3 regions of the Bacillus vallismortis genome follow, and region 2 is predicted to be linked to each of the others. Evidence: riboswitches for the same ligand, from Rfam matches in the RefSeq annotation. Region 2 holds a riboswitch; each other region holds the start of a gene.

Region 1 (6,148 bases), 420 kb from region 2:
CATCTGAACCGGTAAAAGTTCACTCAGATGATATCCGTGCTGATAAAAAACAGGATAATGTACCTGCCAATAAGAGTAAATCAATTTTATAGGCGGCAGGGGTGGCGAATTTGAAACGGTTTGCATTGCACCGGAAGTCGAAGGGTTTAGGGCTGTATTTGAAAAGTACGGCCGTCAGGAAGGCGTTTTTGACCAAGTGAATATTATTGTGGCGCTCACCATGCAGGAAAGTGGTGGTCTTTAAAGACCTGGTGTCAAAGAATCCCTCACTTTTTATTTTTCAACTCCGAATGAAACATCTATATATTGCACAATTGATTTTTTAATTTCTCGACAGCCTGAGGAGTAAACCATGTGTTTACTCCTCTTTTTTCTGTTTAGATACAATGTATCTTTTTGTAATTCATCTTTGTAAAATTGAGGATGTTTATTTCTTTTAATCTTAAAAAGGATTACTTTTCAGAAGAGTTACCAAAAGTAATTCTTAAAACAATGCCCATAATAATAATTGCAATTAGTCCAATAATATTAACTATTGTTGAAATAGATTCATTATCTACAAAAATGTTAACAATAAACGAACCTGCAACAATCAATAATATCAAAGAATAAAAACTTTTTTTCACAAACACACTCCTATTGCAAAAATAATTCTATAAAAATATTGTAAAGTAGTTATAACGTGAAGAAAAGCATTAAACAATTGGTCATTGTAATCTGTTTCTCTCTAATTTTTACCACTATAACAATACCAATAGCTAACGTGAAAGAAAGTTCTAATGATGTTTCTTCTGAGCAAGTTAATGTAGAAGCTCAAATCATGAAAAGAACTCTCGAACCTCTATTAGAATTAATTGATCAAATGCCAGAGGATGTTGCTGAACAAGGAATAAACTCCGGTATTGAATGGTTAAACGTACATAAAGGGAACGAATTTGTAGGTTATGAATTTGTGGTTGATGGAGAAAACCTGACTGCTGTTAAAACCGCCCAAGAAAGTATAGGACCATTTATAGTACTGAGTACATGGAGTTGCATTTCTAGTGCTGCTAAAGCTATAGCAGTAAACGCTATCCCATGGGCAAAGATCTTAAAAGTTAAAAAAGCAGCAAAATTAATGGGCGGACTAAATTCAATGACAAAAACAATTATTACAGCTTATAAACATCAAAGAAACCTAGGACTTTCTAGAACAAATGCTATAAAAAAAGCCGTAAAAGTATCTACTAAGGCACTACCAGATGAAACTCAAAAAGTCGTACTAGAATTCTTTAGTTTAGGTGACGTTGTTGATAATTGTTTCTAATTGTTTTAAAAACGGGATACAAACAGGTTTAAATTATTAAAACCTAAATTATAAAAACCCTTAAAATAAAGGAGAAAGCATATTAGACATATATAATATGTTTTCTCCTTCGTAATGGATTACAGACACAGTCAAGATATTGTTGTTGAAGCCCACTCACCAATCGCTCACGGTGCAATTCTTGATATAAACGATACAGAGCATTTATTAAGGTTTCAATTTGGGTTTTACCTTCCGAAGAATCTTTTCGTGAACTGACATCGTACACCTAAATATGAGAAAGTTGGCGCTGAGTGCCAATAGGTGGGTGGTATGCCAATTAATGGCGAAAATGATCGACTGGGCTTATCAAAGAAAACACCAGACTATGAAGAAGCAAAAGGTGAAGAGACAAAGTTAAAGGAGTAAAACGTGTGTTTACTTCTCTTTTTTTATTGTTGGATTCCTTTTACAATTTGCGATGTTCAGGACATTTTTTAAACACACTAGAAAATAAGGTATTTTTGTGCTTTTTTTTTAAGCTCCATGAATTGCCATCAAATGCAAGGCGTAGTAACTTTTCGAAAAACTTTTGTCGGTTGATACGCAGGGTTCAAGGCTTATCAATCATTGTTTGACTAAAGATATGGAATAGTTTAGGATGAAAGTAAATATTTATATTTTATACACTGGGGGAGCTTTTAGAAGCTGAGAAGAGACACAAGTCCTGACCCTTTGAACCTGATTTGGTTAACACCAACGTAGGGAAGTGAAAAAAATAGAGAGATTTTTTATCTTATCTATATTTAAGCCACTTTCCATATGAAAGTGGCTTTATTTATTTTGAAAGGGGATATTAAAGTGACAACTAAAAAAGTTTTTTTAGCAGGACCTTTTAAAAGTTTAGTAGATGTGAATACTGGATTGATGAGTTTACATGAAAGGGAGAAGTTAGAGTCATTAATTTCTTTTTTTGAAAATGAAGGATGGTTAGTTCATAATGCTCACAAGCGAGAAGGATGGGGGAAAGATTTCATGACACCCCAACAATGCACTAAAATTGATTTTGATGAAATACGCTCTTGCGATCTTTTTGTAGCTTTTCCTGGCTCACCGGCTTCTCCTGGAACGCATATAGAAATAGGATGGGCTTCTGCCTTGAAAAAAAAGATAGTGTTATTACTAGAAAATGAGAGGGATTACGCATTCTTAATTCAAGGGTTAAGCGTAGTAGCTGATGTTGAATACATTAATTTTAAAGGTACTGATGATTTATTAGAGAAGATTAAAAGTATCCTTATGGAATACAAGGTGGAATCTTAATGAGAAAGAAAACTTTTCATGAAGCATATATGGAAACCCTATATGACATCTATTATTACCCTGAATTTTTAAATTCACCGCGTGGACAAAATAGCAAAGAAAAATTGAACTATCATCTGACCCTTGAAAATCCAATAGAACGTGTCACTTACTTACCCTCTAGAAAAACAAATATCGTGTTTAATTTTGCTGAAGTTTTATGGTATTTATCGGGGAGTAACAACTTAGATTTTATTAGTTATTACAATAAAAAAATGCCTTTATATTCAATGAATAAAAAAACATTAACAGGTACTGCGTATGGACCTAAAATATTTGAATTTGGAAACGCAAAACTAAATCAATGGAATAGAATAAAAAATCTTTTGACACAGGAAGACATTGATTCAAAAAGGGCATTTATTCAAATATTCGATGCCTCGGAACTCTTCGTTTCTGGCAATATTGATGTTTCTTGTACAATAGGTTTGCAATTTTTCATAAGAGAAAACAAGTTATACATGTCTTCCATAATGCGTGCAAATGATGCATTTCGAGGAATGATTAGTGATCTTTTCTCTTTTACATTTATGCAAGAATTAATGGCTAGAGAACTTCATTTAGAAGTCGGAGAATATTTCCATAATGTTGGTTCCATTCATATCTATGAGTCCGACAACGAATGGGCAAAAACAGTACTTGAGGAAGCTAAAACTCATAATGATACCTCGGCTTTTGAATTTCCTAAAATGCCTACCGGGAATAATTGGCCTTTTATTGAAACAGTTTTAAAATATGAGTCTTTGCTTAGAAAAGATCAAATTTCAATGTCAAGGCAGGATATTGAAACTTTAGATTTACCTGAATATTGGGAACAAATTCTCTTACTTTTTAGTATATATCAGCATATTGCTTATAAGCGAGATATGGATCATTCATTATTTCAAAGCTTACTTCCTACTTATCAGTTTTTTGTTAAAAATAAGTGGTTTAATTACTTTTCAACTAAACAAAAGGAGGAAATTTAATGAAAACTTCTTGGAAAGAAGACAGTGTTGCTGGTAAATTCGATGCTTATAACGACGTTTTAGAACAAACATTAGGTTTTGAGTATGTTTTTCGTAAATTTGATAAAGCGGATATTAAAAAGGTGCTCGATTTTGGCTGTGGACCCGGTAAGGTAGCATATAGGTTAGCTGACAGAATAGATTGCAATGTAATCGCAGTAGATGAATCAAGTAAGATGTTGGATATAGCAAAGAAAAAAAGAAAACATTCACATGTCGACTATCATTTAATTGAACATGATAACCTTTCCTTCTTACCAGATCATTCAGTTGATGCTGCTATGGCCTGTTACGTCTTTATTAATACAGATAGTGATCAACGTATCAAAAGAATTATGGGTGAAATTTTTCGTGTGTTAAAACCAGGTGCTTCTTTTGTTATACTGGATACAAACCCTGACTCAACTGGAAAAGAATTTTCAACCTTTCGCAACGGAATACCGGGGAAAGAGTATTCTTATGGAGAAGAAAGAAATGAGTGGCTTCATGTTCCTGAACAAGAAGATTTAATTTTAAATGACTTTCATTGGCCGAAGTCAATGTACTATAAACTTTTATCTAATGTAGGCTTTGAAAGTGTAACATTACTGGAACCAACGTTAAACGATATTGACGGAGAGCAGTTAAAGGCCATCGAACAAAAATTTAAATTTAATAATTGGAAAAGTGAAAAGGAATACCCACCTTTTATCATTTTTGAAGCAGTGAAACCTACCTTAGGAGGAGTATGAGTTGACGGATATCTATAAAGCACTTTCGATTGCTGGAACAGATCCAACCGGGGGAGCGGGAATTCATGCAGACTTAAAAACCTTCCAGGAGCAGCAAGTATTTGGAATGGCTGTTATTACATCAGTTGTTGCTCAAAACACACTTGGTGTGAAGAGTTTTGAGGAGGTATCTCTGAATAATATATCTCAGCAAATAGACTGTGTCATCGGAGATATAAAACCAGATGCTGTAAAAACTGGTATGCTTGCAAGCGTGGATATTATAGAACTGATAGCTGAAAAATTAAAAGCGGCTAAAATCCAATCGTATGTGATGGACCCAGTTATGGTTGCTAAAAGCGGTCATCATCTGCTTCATAAGGATGCCGTTAATCATTTGAAAAAATTATTAATACCTCAAACAACTGTTATTACACCAAATATTCCAGAAGCAGAAGTAATCATCGGCAAATCAATTAAAACTGTACAGCAGATGCGCGATGCTGCTAAAGAAATTGTGGAAGTATACGGGGCAAAGAGTGCTGTCGTAAAAGGGGGGCATATGAACGGAGAAGCTCGTGATATTATGTATTTTGATGAGGCCTTCGAGGAGTTTGTTTCCCCTCGCTTTGATACAAAACATACCCATGGGACAGGCTGTACTTTTTCTGCTGTCATCACTGCAGAGCTAGCAAAGCAACACAGTATACCAGAATCAGTAGCAACTGGAAAAGAATTTATCTCAGCAGCCATTAAACATCCTATAGGGATTGGGAAGGGACAAGGGCCTACAAATCATTTCGCGTATCGCTCAATCATTAACCCCACGACAGCTACTTAAGGAGTGTTATGATGATCTATAAGGAATATGATGTATTTTTATTCGACTTAGACGGAGTTATTTATATAGGAGACAAAGCTTTACCAGAAGCTGTTTCTTCTTTAAAACGCCTCCGTGAAGAAAAGAAATCCATTCGTTTTTTAACGAATGATCCCTGTGTTACAAGAGAAACGATTGTTAAAAGGCTTCATAAGCTTGGTATTTCAGCAAGTATTGATGAAGTGATTACTTCGGGGTGGGCAACAGCTGATTACCTTGTTAAGGCTGGAATAAAGAGAGCATATATATTAGGAAATGATGAACTTAAAAGCGAGATTCGAAAAGCTGGTATTGATCTTGAAGAAGACCTAGCAGAAGCTGTTGTCATTGGATGGGATCACAATATTACTTTTCAAGATATACATAAGGCGGTAAATCTCATCCGCAGTGGGGCTTCATTTATTGCTACAAATGGGGATAAAACATTTCCCACCGCTAAAGGACCAGCTCCAGCTACAGGTGCCATAGTTGAGGCTGTTAAAACGGGAGCAGATAAAGAGCCCATCATCATTGGAAAGCCGGAGTCTTCAATATTTGAAAAAGTACTTGAGTCCTTTGAAGACAGAGAAAGATGCGTCATGATTGGAGATACACCTGAGACAGATATTATTGGAGCGAACCGAATGGGTATACCTTCTATCTTAGTTTCTGATCAAAATACTTTATTTCCTGTAGAACATGACTTTAGAAATCCAGATGTTGTGATACGCAATTTGAAGTATTTGTTCGATAGTGAAGTTATGATAGAAGTACGTGAGAAACCAGATTATCAATGGACAGAACAAGTGAAAGCTGGAGTCGCTGGAATAATAATCAAAGAATCAAGTTCGGTTTTATTAATGAAGCGTGCTGATAATGGTCTATGGGGCATCCCTTCAGGACATGTGGAACCTGGTGAATCAGT
Region 2 (6,148 bases):
GGTGATTACATGAGCTCAAACAAACTGACAACTAGCTGGGGCGCTCCGGTTGGAGATAACCAAAATTCAATGACTGCCGGTTCTCGCGGACCAACTTTAATCCAAGATGTACATTTACTTGAAAAATTGGCCCATTTCAACAGAGAACGTGTTCCTGAACGTGTTGTACATGCCAAAGGAGCAGGCGCTCACGGATATTTTGAAGTGACAAATGATGTCACAAAATACACAAAGGCCGCTTTCCTTTCTGAGGTCGGCAAACGCACACCGCTCTTCATTCGTTTCTCAACCGTTGCCGGTGAACTTGGCTCGGCTGATACAGTTCGCGACCCGCGCGGATTTGCGGTTAAATTTTATACTGAAGAAGGAAACTACGACATCGTCGGGAACAATACACCTGTATTCTTCATCCGCGATGCGATTAAGTTCCCTGATTTCATCCATACACAAAAAAGAGATCCAAAAACACACTTAAAAAACCCTACAGCGGTTTGGGATTTCTGGTCACTTTCACCAGAATCACTGCATCAAGTGACAATCCTGATGTCTGACCGCGGTATTCCTGCGACACTTCGCCACATGCATGGCTTCGGAAGCCATACATTCAAATGGACAAATGCCGAAGGCGAAGGCGTGTGGATTAAATATCACTTTAAAACAGAACAAGGCGTGAAAAACCTTGACGTCAATACTGCGGCAAAAATTGCCGGTGAAAACCCTGATTACCATACAGAAGATCTTTTCAATGCGATCGAAAATGGAGATTTCCCTGCATGGAAACTATATGTGCAAATCATGCCTTTAGAAGATGCCAATACGTATCGCTTTGACCCGTTTGATGTTACAAAAGTTTGGTCTCAAAAAGACTATCCATTAATCGAGGTCGGACGTATGGTTCTCGACAGAAATCCTGAAAACTACTTTGCAGAAGTAGAACAAGCGACATTCTCGCCTGGAACACTCGTGCCTGGCATTGATGTTTCTCCTGATAAAATGCTTCAAGGCCGGCTGTTTGCTTATCATGATGCACACCGCTACCGTGTCGGTGCAAACCATCAAGCACTGCCAATTAACCGCGCACGCAACGAAGTGAACAATTATCAGCGTGACGGACAAATGCGCTTTGACAATAACGGCGGCGGATCTGTATATTACGAGCCAAACAGCTTCGGCGGTCCGAAAGAGTCACCGGAGGATAAACAAGCAGCATATCCGGTAGAAGGAATCGCTGACAGCGTAAGCTATGATCACAACGATCACTACACACAAGCCGGTGACCTCTACCGTTTAATGAGCGAGGATGAGCGTGCCCGCCTTGTTGAAAATATAGTTAACGCCATGAAGCCGGTAGAAATTGAAGAAATCAAACTTCGCCAAATCGAGCATTTCTACAAAGCGGATCCTGAATACGGAACACGCGTGGCTGAAGGCCTTGGATTGAAAATTAAATAAAATTATTAATAGAATTGCAAAAACCCGCTGTACATAGCGGGTTTTTTATTTGCGCACTTCGTATGTCCTCCATGTGAGGGATCACACTCTATCGTTTGCTTTCAAACAAAAAAGCCCTTATCTAAAAGATAAGAGCCTTCGGTGCCCAAAGAGGCTGGAATACGTTCGCAGTCAATCTTTTATTTGTAAAGCTGGCTGCCTTGATTTACAAATTCTTCGGCTTTTTCTTTCATCCCCTCTTCAATAGCATCCCATTCGCTCAGCTCTTTGTCCTTCGCATAGTCACGGATATCCTGAGAAATTCTCATGCTGCAAAACTTCGGTCCGCACATTGAACAGAAATGAGCGGTTTTCGCTCCTTCTGCCGGCAAGGTCTCATCATGGTATTCAAGCGCTCTTTCCGGATCAAGAGATAGATGAAACTGGTCTCGCCAGCGAAATTCAAAGCGGGCTTTCGATAAAGCGTCATCACGTATTTGCGCTCCGGGATGCCCTTTTGCAAGGTCTGCGGCGTGCGCAGCAATTTTATATGTAATGACTCCTTCACGAACATCATCACGGTTTGGCAGCCCCAAATGCTCCTTCGGCGTTACATAACAAAGCATTGCTGTCCCATACCAGCCGATCATTGCCGCTCCGATCGCTGAAGTAATATGGTCATAGCCCGGCGCTATATCTGTTGTCAGCGGCCCCAAGGTGTAAAAAGGCGCTTCTTTGCAGATGTCCATTTGTTTATCGACGTTCTCTTTGATTTTATGCATCGGCACATGCCCAGGTCCCTCAATCATCACCTGAACATCATGCTTCCAGGCAATTTGCGTCAGCTCCCCAAGTGTCTCTAATTCAGCAAACTGCGCTTCATCATTGGCGTCAGCGATTGATCCGGGTCGAAGCCCGTCTCCCAGAGAAAAAGCAATGTCATACGTTTTCATAATCTCACAGATCTCTTCAAAATGGGTATAGAGAAAGCTTTCCTGATGATGAGCCAGACACCATTGTGCCATAATCGCTCCCCCGCGTGATACGATTCCCGTCGTCCGTTTGGCTGTTAATGGCACATACCGCAACAAAACACCCGCGTGGATCGTAAAATAATCCACTCCCTGTTCAGCCTGCTCGATCAGCGTGTCACGATAAATCTCCCACGTTAGATCCTCCGCTACGCCGTTTACTTTTTCAAGCGCCTGATAAATTGGAACCGCCCCTACAGGCACAGGGCAATTGCGGATAATCCATTCACGCGTCGTATGAATATCTTTTCCGGTAGATAGATCCATCATCGTATCCGCTCCCCAGCGGATAGCCCACGTCATTTTTTCCACTTCTTCTTCAATGGATGACGTAACCGCCGAATTCCCAATATTCGCATTAATCTTCACATGAAAATTCCGGCCGATAATCATCGGTTCACTCTCAGGATGATTAATATTTGAAGGAATGATCGCCCGGCCGCTTGCTACCTCATCTCTGACAAATTCGGGAGACACATGCTCGCGGATTGCGATAAACTCCATCTCAGGTGTAATGATTCCTTTTTTGGCATAGTGCATTTGCGTGACGTTTTGGCCCGCTTTCGCCCGCAGCGGTTTCCGCTTTAGTCCCGGGTAGCTTACGTTTGGATTTGCTTTTTTATAACCGTTATCTTCTGGTTTGACATCCCGTCCTTCATATTCTTCAACATCGCCGCGCTCCGTGATCCATTTTTGGCGAAGCGGCCTTAATCCTTCTTGAATATGAATGGCCACCTCAGGGTCCGTATACGGTCCGCTTGTATCATAGACACGAACAGGCGCGTTTTCTTCTTCGCCGAACGCTCCTGTCGTCGGACTTAAGGCAATTTCCCTCATTGGCACTTGGATGTCCGCAGAGGAACCCTCCACGTATACTTTCTTGCTCCCTGAAAAACTCGACATAATCGAAATGTTGGCTTGCTGCACTGAATCGTTTTGCATCACTGATCCTTCCCCTCTCTTCGTTTGAAAGGACAAAATCAAGCTCATTACCAGCACAAAAAACCGGATTCAAAGAATGAACCCGGTTACAGTCAGAAAGAAACATATTATCGCCCAGGACGGCAATAATAAAAACAATTTCTCTACTTCCCCACGCTGGTACGAACCAGATCAGGTCCAAAGGGTTAAGAAGCTTACCTTCTCTCTCAGCCCGAAAACGGGCACCCCCAGTAACTATTAATTTCGCACTCATCTTAACATAAAACCAACCCGAAAAAAAAGAGAAATATAGATCATATTCAGCTAATTCACCCCAGATATTTTACCGGCAGCCGGGTTTCAAAGATTTCATGTTCAACCACCGTCACCCGATATGCCTTTGCACCCGGCCTTGAGCTCACTGTCTGAAACAGCTGATCATTTATAAAATGGAGAGCCGCTCCATCATCCGCCGCATAACCATCACCCAAGAAACCATTACATATCAGCTGATGGAATATCGGCCGCCGCTCCTTCTCACTGTCATAATGAGGACAAAAGCTTCCATGCAAAAAGCCTAAACTTTTCATACTTGTCAGCGGCCCGGCTGAATCCGTCACCCCTTCTTCAAACCAGCACATCGCACCGGCACTTAATCCAGCTAAAACCACACCGCTCTTCCACGCCTCTCTGAGAATAAGATCCAACCCCCACTCCTTCCATAGCACAAGCATATTCCGCGTATTTCCCCCGCCAACATAGATCACGTCCTGTTCCATAACAAAAGAAAGTATATCTGTTGACAGCGGCTTACATAAGGATAAATGAGACGGTACACAGTCCATTGTTTGAAATGCATGATAAAACCGCTGGACATAGTTTTGTGAATCACCGCTCGCCGTCGGCAAAAAACAAATGCGAGGTGACTTCCGTTTCGTTTGATTGATGATATATTGATCGAGAGACAAATTGTCCGGTTCCATCGAAAAACCCCCGCCGCCCATCGCAATAATCTGTTTCATCATCCCACCCCCGACAAAACTTGTTATTCATTATGGCATGACAAGGCTACATATTTTCTTACCCAGGACGACCTAGAAAATAAATCTTCTGAAGAACGGGGAGATAAAGCCTTTGAACGAGGTCTCAGCCCAATTTTTAATTTCAGTCACATTTAGAAAACGCAATCCCTAACCTTAGAACAGCGCTGCACGATCAATTCGTTACAGTTCTAGATAAAAATATATCTGTATCACAAAAAAGACGGGACCTCATCTTTCAGATCCCGCCTCTCCCTTTTATTGCTCCACTCTTCGTAAAGCCTCATTTACCGTTTCTTTGATAAACACATCTTCACCGCTTAATCGATCTAAACTGAGATCGCCGTTTCTCAGCCTTTCGGAAATATGGTTTATATCCTCTTCTACCGTGATTTGCAGCTCACCGGCCAAAAACATTCTGTGTAATTCATCAGCAACCATACTTTCTTTGTTCATTCCAATCCGCTCCTTTGCTTTCAATATTATTCTTAGTCTGTCCCTAGGCAGGACAAATAATAGGAAAAAAGTATGAATCAAACGAATCTTTTTTCCTTCTTCTTACGTATATCTGTTGAGAAAAAGAAAAAGGGGAAGATCTAACATGTCATTTTTCAAGAAGCTTGCAGCAAGTGCCGGAATCGGTGCTGCAAAAGTAGATACAATTTTAGAGCAAGACGCCTATTATCCAGGAGAAAAAGTACGGGGAACTGTTCATGTCAAAGGCGGAAAAATCGCTCAGGACATCCGCTTTATTGACGTACAGCTTAATACACGGTACGTCATTGTAAAAGATGATGAAGAGCATCGAAAATACGCTACAATTCATTCTTTCCGGGTCACTGGTTCATTCACCATTCAGCCTGGAGAAGAGCATCAATTTCCGTTCTCATTCATTCTTCCACTTGATACCCCGATTACTGTAGGAAAAGTAGAAGTCGCCGTGGTGACAGACCTTGATATCGAAGGTGGTATCGATAAATCCGACCATGACCGCATTTTCGTTGAGGCACACCCTTGGATTGAAAATGTACTGGAAGCAATCAAAAACCTTGGCTTCCGCCTTCATGAAGCAGACTGCGAACAAGCGCCTTACTTCCAGCGCAGACTTCCATTTGTTCAAGAATTTGAGTTCGTTCCAACATCAGGTTACTATCGTCAGATGCTTGATGAGTTAGAGCTTATTTTCCTTTTAGACGAAAACGGTTTAGACATTATTTTCGAAGTCGACCGCAGAGCAAGAGGACTGCGAGGGTGGCTGAAAGAGATGTACAATGACGGAGAACAGCTCGTACGCGTCCGCTTCAGCCAATCAGAGCTTGAAGATGTAGAAGGTCTTGAAGAGGTGTTAAAAGAGATCATAGACCAATACGCTGAATAAATTAGAGAAAGGAGCTCAAATAAGCTTGGCTCCTTTCTTAGATCAAATAAAAAAACCCGTTTCTTAAATAGAAACGGGTTTTCAGTATACCGGTGGTCGGGGTCGAACCGACACTCCAGAAGGAACACGATTTTGAGTCGTGCGCGTCTGCCAATTCCGCCACACCGGCAAGTTTTACGTCGTATCCAACCGACGAATATAAATATATCATGGATTATATAAAGTGTCAACGTATTTCAAAAAAGTTTTTTTGGAAATATAAAATAAAAAAGTATTTAGGGCTTAGCTAAATATAAAGGTTCAAAGACCCAAGCAGCTTTATGATCATTTACCGGAACTTAGTTGCT
Region 3 (6,148 bases), 650 kb from region 2:
GCTTTAAAAGATTTCGTTATTTCTTTCAAAATTTGTTTTCCTTTTATTTTGCCACTTTTTTAATGGGGGGAGGAATTATCGGTGCCCATTCTTTGCTGCAGACCAATTCCGTTGTTCGAAACGGTGTCATGATCACCAATCAAACTGGGTTTGGAGACCCGATCAGCTGGTTGTTTATTGTTGCTGGCTTTCCAGCATTGTGGTTTTTTTCTAAGAGAAGAATTGAAGATATTGATACAAAAAACATTCAGTATGAGGAACGAGTCAGCATTCAGGCGGATTTAGGCGGCCAAACGCTTCATGCCAGAGGACTGGTTGATTCTGGTAATCAGTTGTACGATCCGCTTACTAAAACGCCGGTCATGATTATTCACATTGATAAACTGGAATCGATTTTCGGAGCAGCCGAAACAATGATCATTCGCAACACAGATCCATTGGAAGCCACCCAACAGCTCGATGATTCGTTTCGCTTTTTAGATAAACTGAGGCTGATTCCATATAGGGGAGTAGGTCAGCAAAATCAATTTTTATTATGCGTTAAACCGGATCACGTAACAATTATGACAAAAGAAGAAATGATTTCTGCGGATAAATGCTTAATCGGAATCAGCACAACAAAGCTATCAGCAGATGGAGAGTTCGACGCCATTATTCATCCGAAAATGCTTTCGGGCAAGGCCATCAAACACGTTTCATAATGTTCGCAAATGTCCGTTACTTATCATACTCAAAAGACGTGACATTTAGAAGGGAGAGGAAGATGAAAAAACTGAAATTGCGATTGACGCACCTCTGGTATAAGCTGCTGATGAAACTTGGGCTGAAAAGTGATGAAGTCTATTACATAGGCGGGAGTGAAGCCCTGCCGCCTCCATTATCTAAAGATGAGGAACAGGTTCTGTTAATGAAGCTCCCAAACGGCGATCAGGCGGCTCGCGCCATTTTGATTGAACGCAATTTGCGCCTCGTCGTCTATATCGCCCGTAAATTCGAAAATACGGGAATTAATATAGAGGATTTAATCAGCATCGGCACCATCGGATTAATCAAAGCTGTGAATACATTCAATCCAGAAAAGAAAATCAAGCTGGCGACCTATGCCTCACGCTGTATAGAAAATGAAATCCTCATGTATTTAAGAAGAAACAACAAAATCCGATCAGAGGTTTCCTTTGATGAGCCGCTAAATATTGATTGGGACGGCAATGAGCTTTTGCTTTCTGATGTGCTCGGCACTGACGATGACATTATCACAAAAGACATAGAAGCAAATGTAGATAAAAAGCTTTTGAAAAAAGCGCTTGAACAGCTTAATGAGAGGGAAAAGCAAATCATGGAGCTGCGGTTTGGGCTTGTCGGTGAAGAAGAAAAGACCCAAAAGGATGTAGCGGATATGATGGGAATTTCTCAGTCCTATATTTCGCGTCTGGAGAAAAGAATTATAAAAAGGCTGAGAAAAGAGTTCAACAAAATGGTGTAAAAATTTTTGTGGTTTGGAACCCCTTGATTTTACAGGGATTTCCTGGATTCGACTGTTTTTCGGTCTCCGTGCAGTGCATATTTTTCCCACCCAAGGAGATACTTAACGTTGTACAGCAGCTCCTGTAGGGAGGGAAAAAAGTGTCGAGAAATAAAGTCGAAATCTGCGGGGTGGATACCTCCAAATTACCAGTACTCAAGAATGAAGAGATGAGAAAGCTGTTTAGGCAGCTGCAGGATGAAGGCGATGATTCAGCGAGAGAAAAACTTGTAAACGGGAACTTGCGTCTTGTCTTAAGTGTCATTCAAAGATTTAATAACAGAGGAGAGTATGTTGATGACTTATTTCAGGTCGGCTGCATCGGACTAATGAAATCCATTGATAATTTTGACCTAAGCCACAATGTTAAGTTTTCAACATACGCTGTACCTATGATTATCGGAGAAATCCGCAGGTATTTACGCGATAATAACCCGATTCGTGTTTCAAGATCACTCCGGGATATCGCTTACAAGGCACTTCAGGTAAGAGAGCGGTTAATCAGTGAGACAAGCAAGGAGCCGACTGCAGAAGACATCGCAAAAGTTCTTGAAGTACCGCATGAGGAAATCGTATTTGCGCTCGATGCTATCCAGGACCCGGTTTCTCTATTTGAGCCGATCTATAACGATGGCGGAGATCCGATCTATGTAATGGACCAAATTAGTGATGAGCGCAATAAAGATTCACAATGGATTGAAGAGCTAGCTTTAAAAGAGGGCATGAGAAGGCTGAATGATAGGGAAAAAATGATTTTGAGAAAGCGGTTCTTCCAAGGGAAAACACAAATGGAAGTAGCCGAGGAAATCGGGATTTCCCAAGCTCAGGTGTCCAGGCTTGAAAAAGCGGCTATCAAACAAATGAATAAGAATATTCACCAATAATGAAAAGCCTTTAAAACAGTTTTTGTTTTAAAGGCTTTTCTATTGATTGCACGTGGTTTACGTCTTGGAAAAAATAAGGTATCCTAGTCTGTACAAAGTTTTATGAAAATTTAAATAATTATCAAAGGCAGTAAAGAGGGGGACCACGATGATTTTGCAGCTTGACAATGTCTCACTAAAACGAAATGGAAAATGGATACTGAAAAATATTCATTGGAAGGTGGAAAAAAAGGAAAATTGGGTGCTTTACGGGCTGAATGGAGCCGGCAAGACCGCGCTGTTAAATATGCTTTGCTCTTATTATTTTCCAACATCAGGCGAGATGCAGGTGCTTGGCCATGAATTTGGCAAAACGGAGCTTGGGGAGAAGCTTAGACGGAAAATCGGCCTCGTCTCAGCGGCACTTCAGCAAAAATTTTATCCGGCAGATTCAGCATTTGAAATTGCTTTGAGCGGAGCTTACGCTTCAATTGGATTATATGAAACGCCAAGTGCGCAAATCAGGGAAAAAGCGATCGGTTTGTTAGAGGACTTGGGGGCAATTGAATATGCGGACCGCCGTTATGAGACGCTTTCTCAAGGAGAAAAACAAAGAGCTTTGATTGCAAGAGCGCTAATGGCCGATCCTGAGCTGTTGATACTGGACGAACCAGTGACAGGGCTGGATTTTATTGCCCGGGAAAAGCTGTTAGATACGATTACATACATTGCAAGTAAAGAAAATGCGCCATCGATCCTTTACGTGACTCATCATGCGGAAGAAATTTTGCCGGTCTTTGACAAAGCCCTTTTATTAAAACAGGGAGAGGTCTTTCAATCGGGAGAAATGAAGGGAATGCTTACTGATCATATACTTTCCGCTTTTTTTGATACGCCAATCCATGTATTATGGAATCAGGGCCGGCCGTATTTAACAAGAGCCGAGCCGATCACGAATGCCTGACAAACTCATATTGATTCATCCTAGGGGTGCTTTTCGAAGCTGAGAGAGACATAGGTCTCAACCCTTTTGACCTGATCTGGATCATGCCAGCGGAGGGAAGCGGTGAAAAATTCGGAGTACATAGGACTCTGTTTATTTTGATGAAGCCGTTTCATACATGTGAAACGGCTTTTTGATTTTTAAAAAAGGAGCGGATGACATGAAGCCACAAATAGACTCTCTGATAAAAAGAGCGGAAGGTCAAAAGGAGGAGCTTATTCAGCTAGCAAAAACGCTGATTTCCTATAAAACACCTGCTCCGCCTGCAAGAAATACAGCCGGCATTCAGTCATGGGTTGCAGAATTTTTAAAGAAAAATGGATTCTTGATCGACAAATGGGACGTGTACCCGGGAGACCCCAATGTTGTAGGCTTGCTAAAGGGAACAGATTCAGCAGATTATCATAGCTTGATCATCAATGGCCATGTAGATGTGGCAGAGGTAAAAGAGGATGAGGAGTGGGAGGATGATCCATTTCACCCAATTGAAAAAAACGGTCTCTTAATCGGGCGAGGCGCTTCTGATATGAAAGGCGGAATGGCGTGTGTGCTGTTTGCGGTGAAATTGATTCGTGAAGCCGGTATTGAACTTCCCGGTGACTTGATTCTGCAATCGGTGATCGGGGAGGAAGTTGGAGAAGCCGGCACGCTTGAATGCTGCAAAAGGGGCTATCATGCTGATTTTGCAGTTGTGGCGGATACGAGTGATATGCATATACAAGGCCAAGGCGGAGTCATTACAGGCTGGATTGAAATCAAAAGCAGTCAAACGTTTCATGATGCGACGAGGCGGAATATGATTCACGCAGGCGGGGGAACATTCGGAGCAAGCGCAATTGAAAAAATGGCAAAAATCATTGCGGGGCTCGGTGAACTAGAACGCCACTGGTCCATTATGAAAAGTTATCCCGGTTTTACACCAGGCACAAATACGATTAACCCGGCTGTCATAGAAGGCGGCAGACATGCGGCTTTTATAGCGGACGAGTGCCGGCTATGGATCACAGTCCATTTTTACCCAAATGAAACCCATGAACAAGTGGCAGAGGAAATAGAAGATTACATCAACCGCCTGAGTGACAGTGATATTTGGCTGAGGGAAAACCGCCCTGTTTTTAAGTGGGGAGGCTCTTCTATGATTGAAGACAGAGGAGAAATTTTCCCGGCACTGGAAGTTGACCCATACCACCCAGGCGTCTTAGCGCTTACGGCGTCTCATGAGGAGGTGAAACGGGAGCGTCCGGTTATGGACGTTTCTCAATCCGTTACAGACGGGGGGTGGCTGTATAATGCCGGCATACCAAGCGTAATCTACGGTCCTGGTGATCTGCACAATGCACACTCTGTGAACGAGGAGGTATCGATTGAGCAGCTGATAGATTACACAAAAATCATGCTTGATTTTATCATCAGGTGGTGCAGCGGTAAAAAAGAACAGTAACTACGAAAATTTCTTCTTGCTGACAAGGTTCAGCCCGCCCGTTCATATACTTGAAAAAAGGACGGAAAAAGGACGTGATGGAATGATCAGCATTTCTGAATTTCAGGTGAAGGATGTCGTTAATGTCTCAAACGGAAAAAAGCTGGGGAGCATTGGCGATATCGATATCAATGTGACCACAGGCAAAATTCAGGCAATCATACTGGGGGGAAATGGGAAAGTTCTCGGATTTTTTGGAAAAGAAGAGGAATTGGTCATTCCATGGCGAAATATAGTAAAAATCGGGGAAGATGTGATCTTGGTCCGATTAAGTGAGCCGCATGCATAACCTGTTTTGTATGCCGTTGATTGGCAAATGCCGGAAGCCTAGATTCTTTCGGCACATTTCATTTAGAAATATGCAAATCGGCGCTCAACGAATGCAGAAAGATGTGGTAAAATAAGTGGGAAATTCCGCTTTTTTTAATGTTTGTCGAAAGGTTGGATCACCATGAATACATATCACCCATTCAGTCTTACCACACCTCGACACTCATGATACAAGACTGGACACAAGCGATTCAAAACGACAGAGAAGTCATCGCCGGGTTTACAACGAAAAACGGCGGTGTCAGCCAGAAGCCTTTTGAATCGTTAAATACAGGATTGCACGTTCATGACAAAGATGCAGATGTAGTTAAAAATCGTGAATATATTGCCGATATGTTTAATATTGATTTGCAGTCTTGGGTATTTGCTGATCAGACACACGATAATCGCGTCCAAAAAGTGACGCACAGTGATAGGGGAAAAGGCGCCCGTGAGTATCAGACAGCTTTAAAAGCAACAGACGGGCTCTATACAAATGAAAAGAATGTATTTTTGGCATTATGCTTTGCTGATTGTGTGCCTCTTTTCTTTTATGATCCGGTTACATCGCTTGTCGGGGTTGCCCATGCCGGGTGGAAAGGCACTGTCAAACAGATTGGCAGAGAAATGGTGAAGCAATGGGCCGAACAGGAAGGTTCAAATCCCTCAGATATTTATGCTGTGATTGGACCGTCTATCAGCGGAGCATGCTATACGGTAGACGATCGAGTCATGAATGCTGTCCGCGCATTGCCGGTTTCGGCAGAACGTGCCGTAAATCAGACGGGACAGGGACAATATCAGCTTGACTTGAAAGAACTGAACCGCCTCATACTGATCGACAGCGGTTTGGCAAATGAACAGATCTCTGTCAGCGGTTTATGCACGGAAAGTGAGCCGTCTCTTTTCTATTCACACCGCCGCGATCAGGGGAAAACTGGACGGATGATGTCCTTTATCGGAATGAAGGA

What was found. Region 2 has a riboswitch for thiamine pyrophosphate ahead of thiC (phosphomethylpyrimidine synthase ThiC). Riboswitches for the same ligand answer to the same signal wherever they lie in the genome.
Region 1: it holds a riboswitch for thiamine pyrophosphate, as region 2 does, so the genes downstream of both, BV11031_RS15675 (nucleoside 2-deoxyribosyltransferase) here and thiC (phosphomethylpyrimidine synthase ThiC) in region 2, are expected to answer to the same signal.
Region 3: it holds a riboswitch for thiamine pyrophosphate, as region 2 does, so the genes downstream of both, BV11031_RS10280 (acetylornithine deacetylase) here and thiC (phosphomethylpyrimidine synthase ThiC) in region 2, are expected to answer to the same signal.

What each region holds. Positions count from the first base shown of each region.
Region 1 is NZ_CP026362.1:2,963,183-2,969,330, reverse strand. It holds partial or broken gene BV11031_RS15685 (endopeptidase) at 83-238, shown strand; gene BV11031_RS22675 (hypothetical protein) at 453-626, opposite strand; gene BV11031_RS15680 (hypothetical protein) at 683-1,306, shown strand; partial or broken gene BV11031_RS22980 (lipoprotein) at 1,619-1,714, shown strand; TPP riboswitch at 1,967-2,070, shown strand; gene BV11031_RS15675 (nucleoside 2-deoxyribosyltransferase) at 2,147-2,608, shown strand; gene BV11031_RS15670 (thymidylate synthase) at 2,608-3,615, shown strand; gene BV11031_RS15665 (class I SAM-dependent methyltransferase) at 3,615-4,385, shown strand; gene thiD (bifunctional hydroxymethylpyrimidine kinase/phosphomethylpyrimidine kinase) at 4,387-5,205, shown strand; gene BV11031_RS15655 (HAD-IIA family hydrolase) at 5,214-6,148, shown strand, end outside.
Region 2 is NZ_CP026362.1:2,541,051-2,547,198, forward strand. It holds gene katA (catalase KatA) at 10-1,452, shown strand; gene thiC (phosphomethylpyrimidine synthase ThiC) at 1,632-3,404, opposite strand; TPP riboswitch at 3,536-3,643, opposite strand; gene BV11031_RS13690 (Type 1 glutamine amidotransferase-like domain-containing protein) at 3,713-4,405, opposite strand; gene BV11031_RS13695 (hypothetical protein) at 4,682-4,885, opposite strand; gene BV11031_RS13700 (sporulation control protein Spo0M) at 5,025-5,801, shown strand; tRNA gene BV11031_RS13705 (tRNA-Leu) at 5,889-5,970, opposite strand.
Region 3 is NZ_CP026362.1:1,887,059-1,893,206, reverse strand. It holds gene spoIIGA (sigma-E processing peptidase SpoIIGA) at 1-701, shown strand, start outside; gene sigE (RNA polymerase sporulation sigma factor SigE) at 764-1,483, shown strand; gene sigG (RNA polymerase sporulation sigma factor SigG) at 1,624-2,406, shown strand; gene BV11031_RS10285 (ABC transporter ATP-binding protein) at 2,555-3,349, shown strand; TPP riboswitch at 3,362-3,464, shown strand; gene BV11031_RS10280 (acetylornithine deacetylase) at 3,549-4,829, shown strand; gene BV11031_RS10275 (YlmC/YmxH family sporulation protein) at 4,912-5,157, shown strand; partial or broken gene pgeF (peptidoglycan editing factor PgeF) at 5,320-6,148, shown strand, end outside.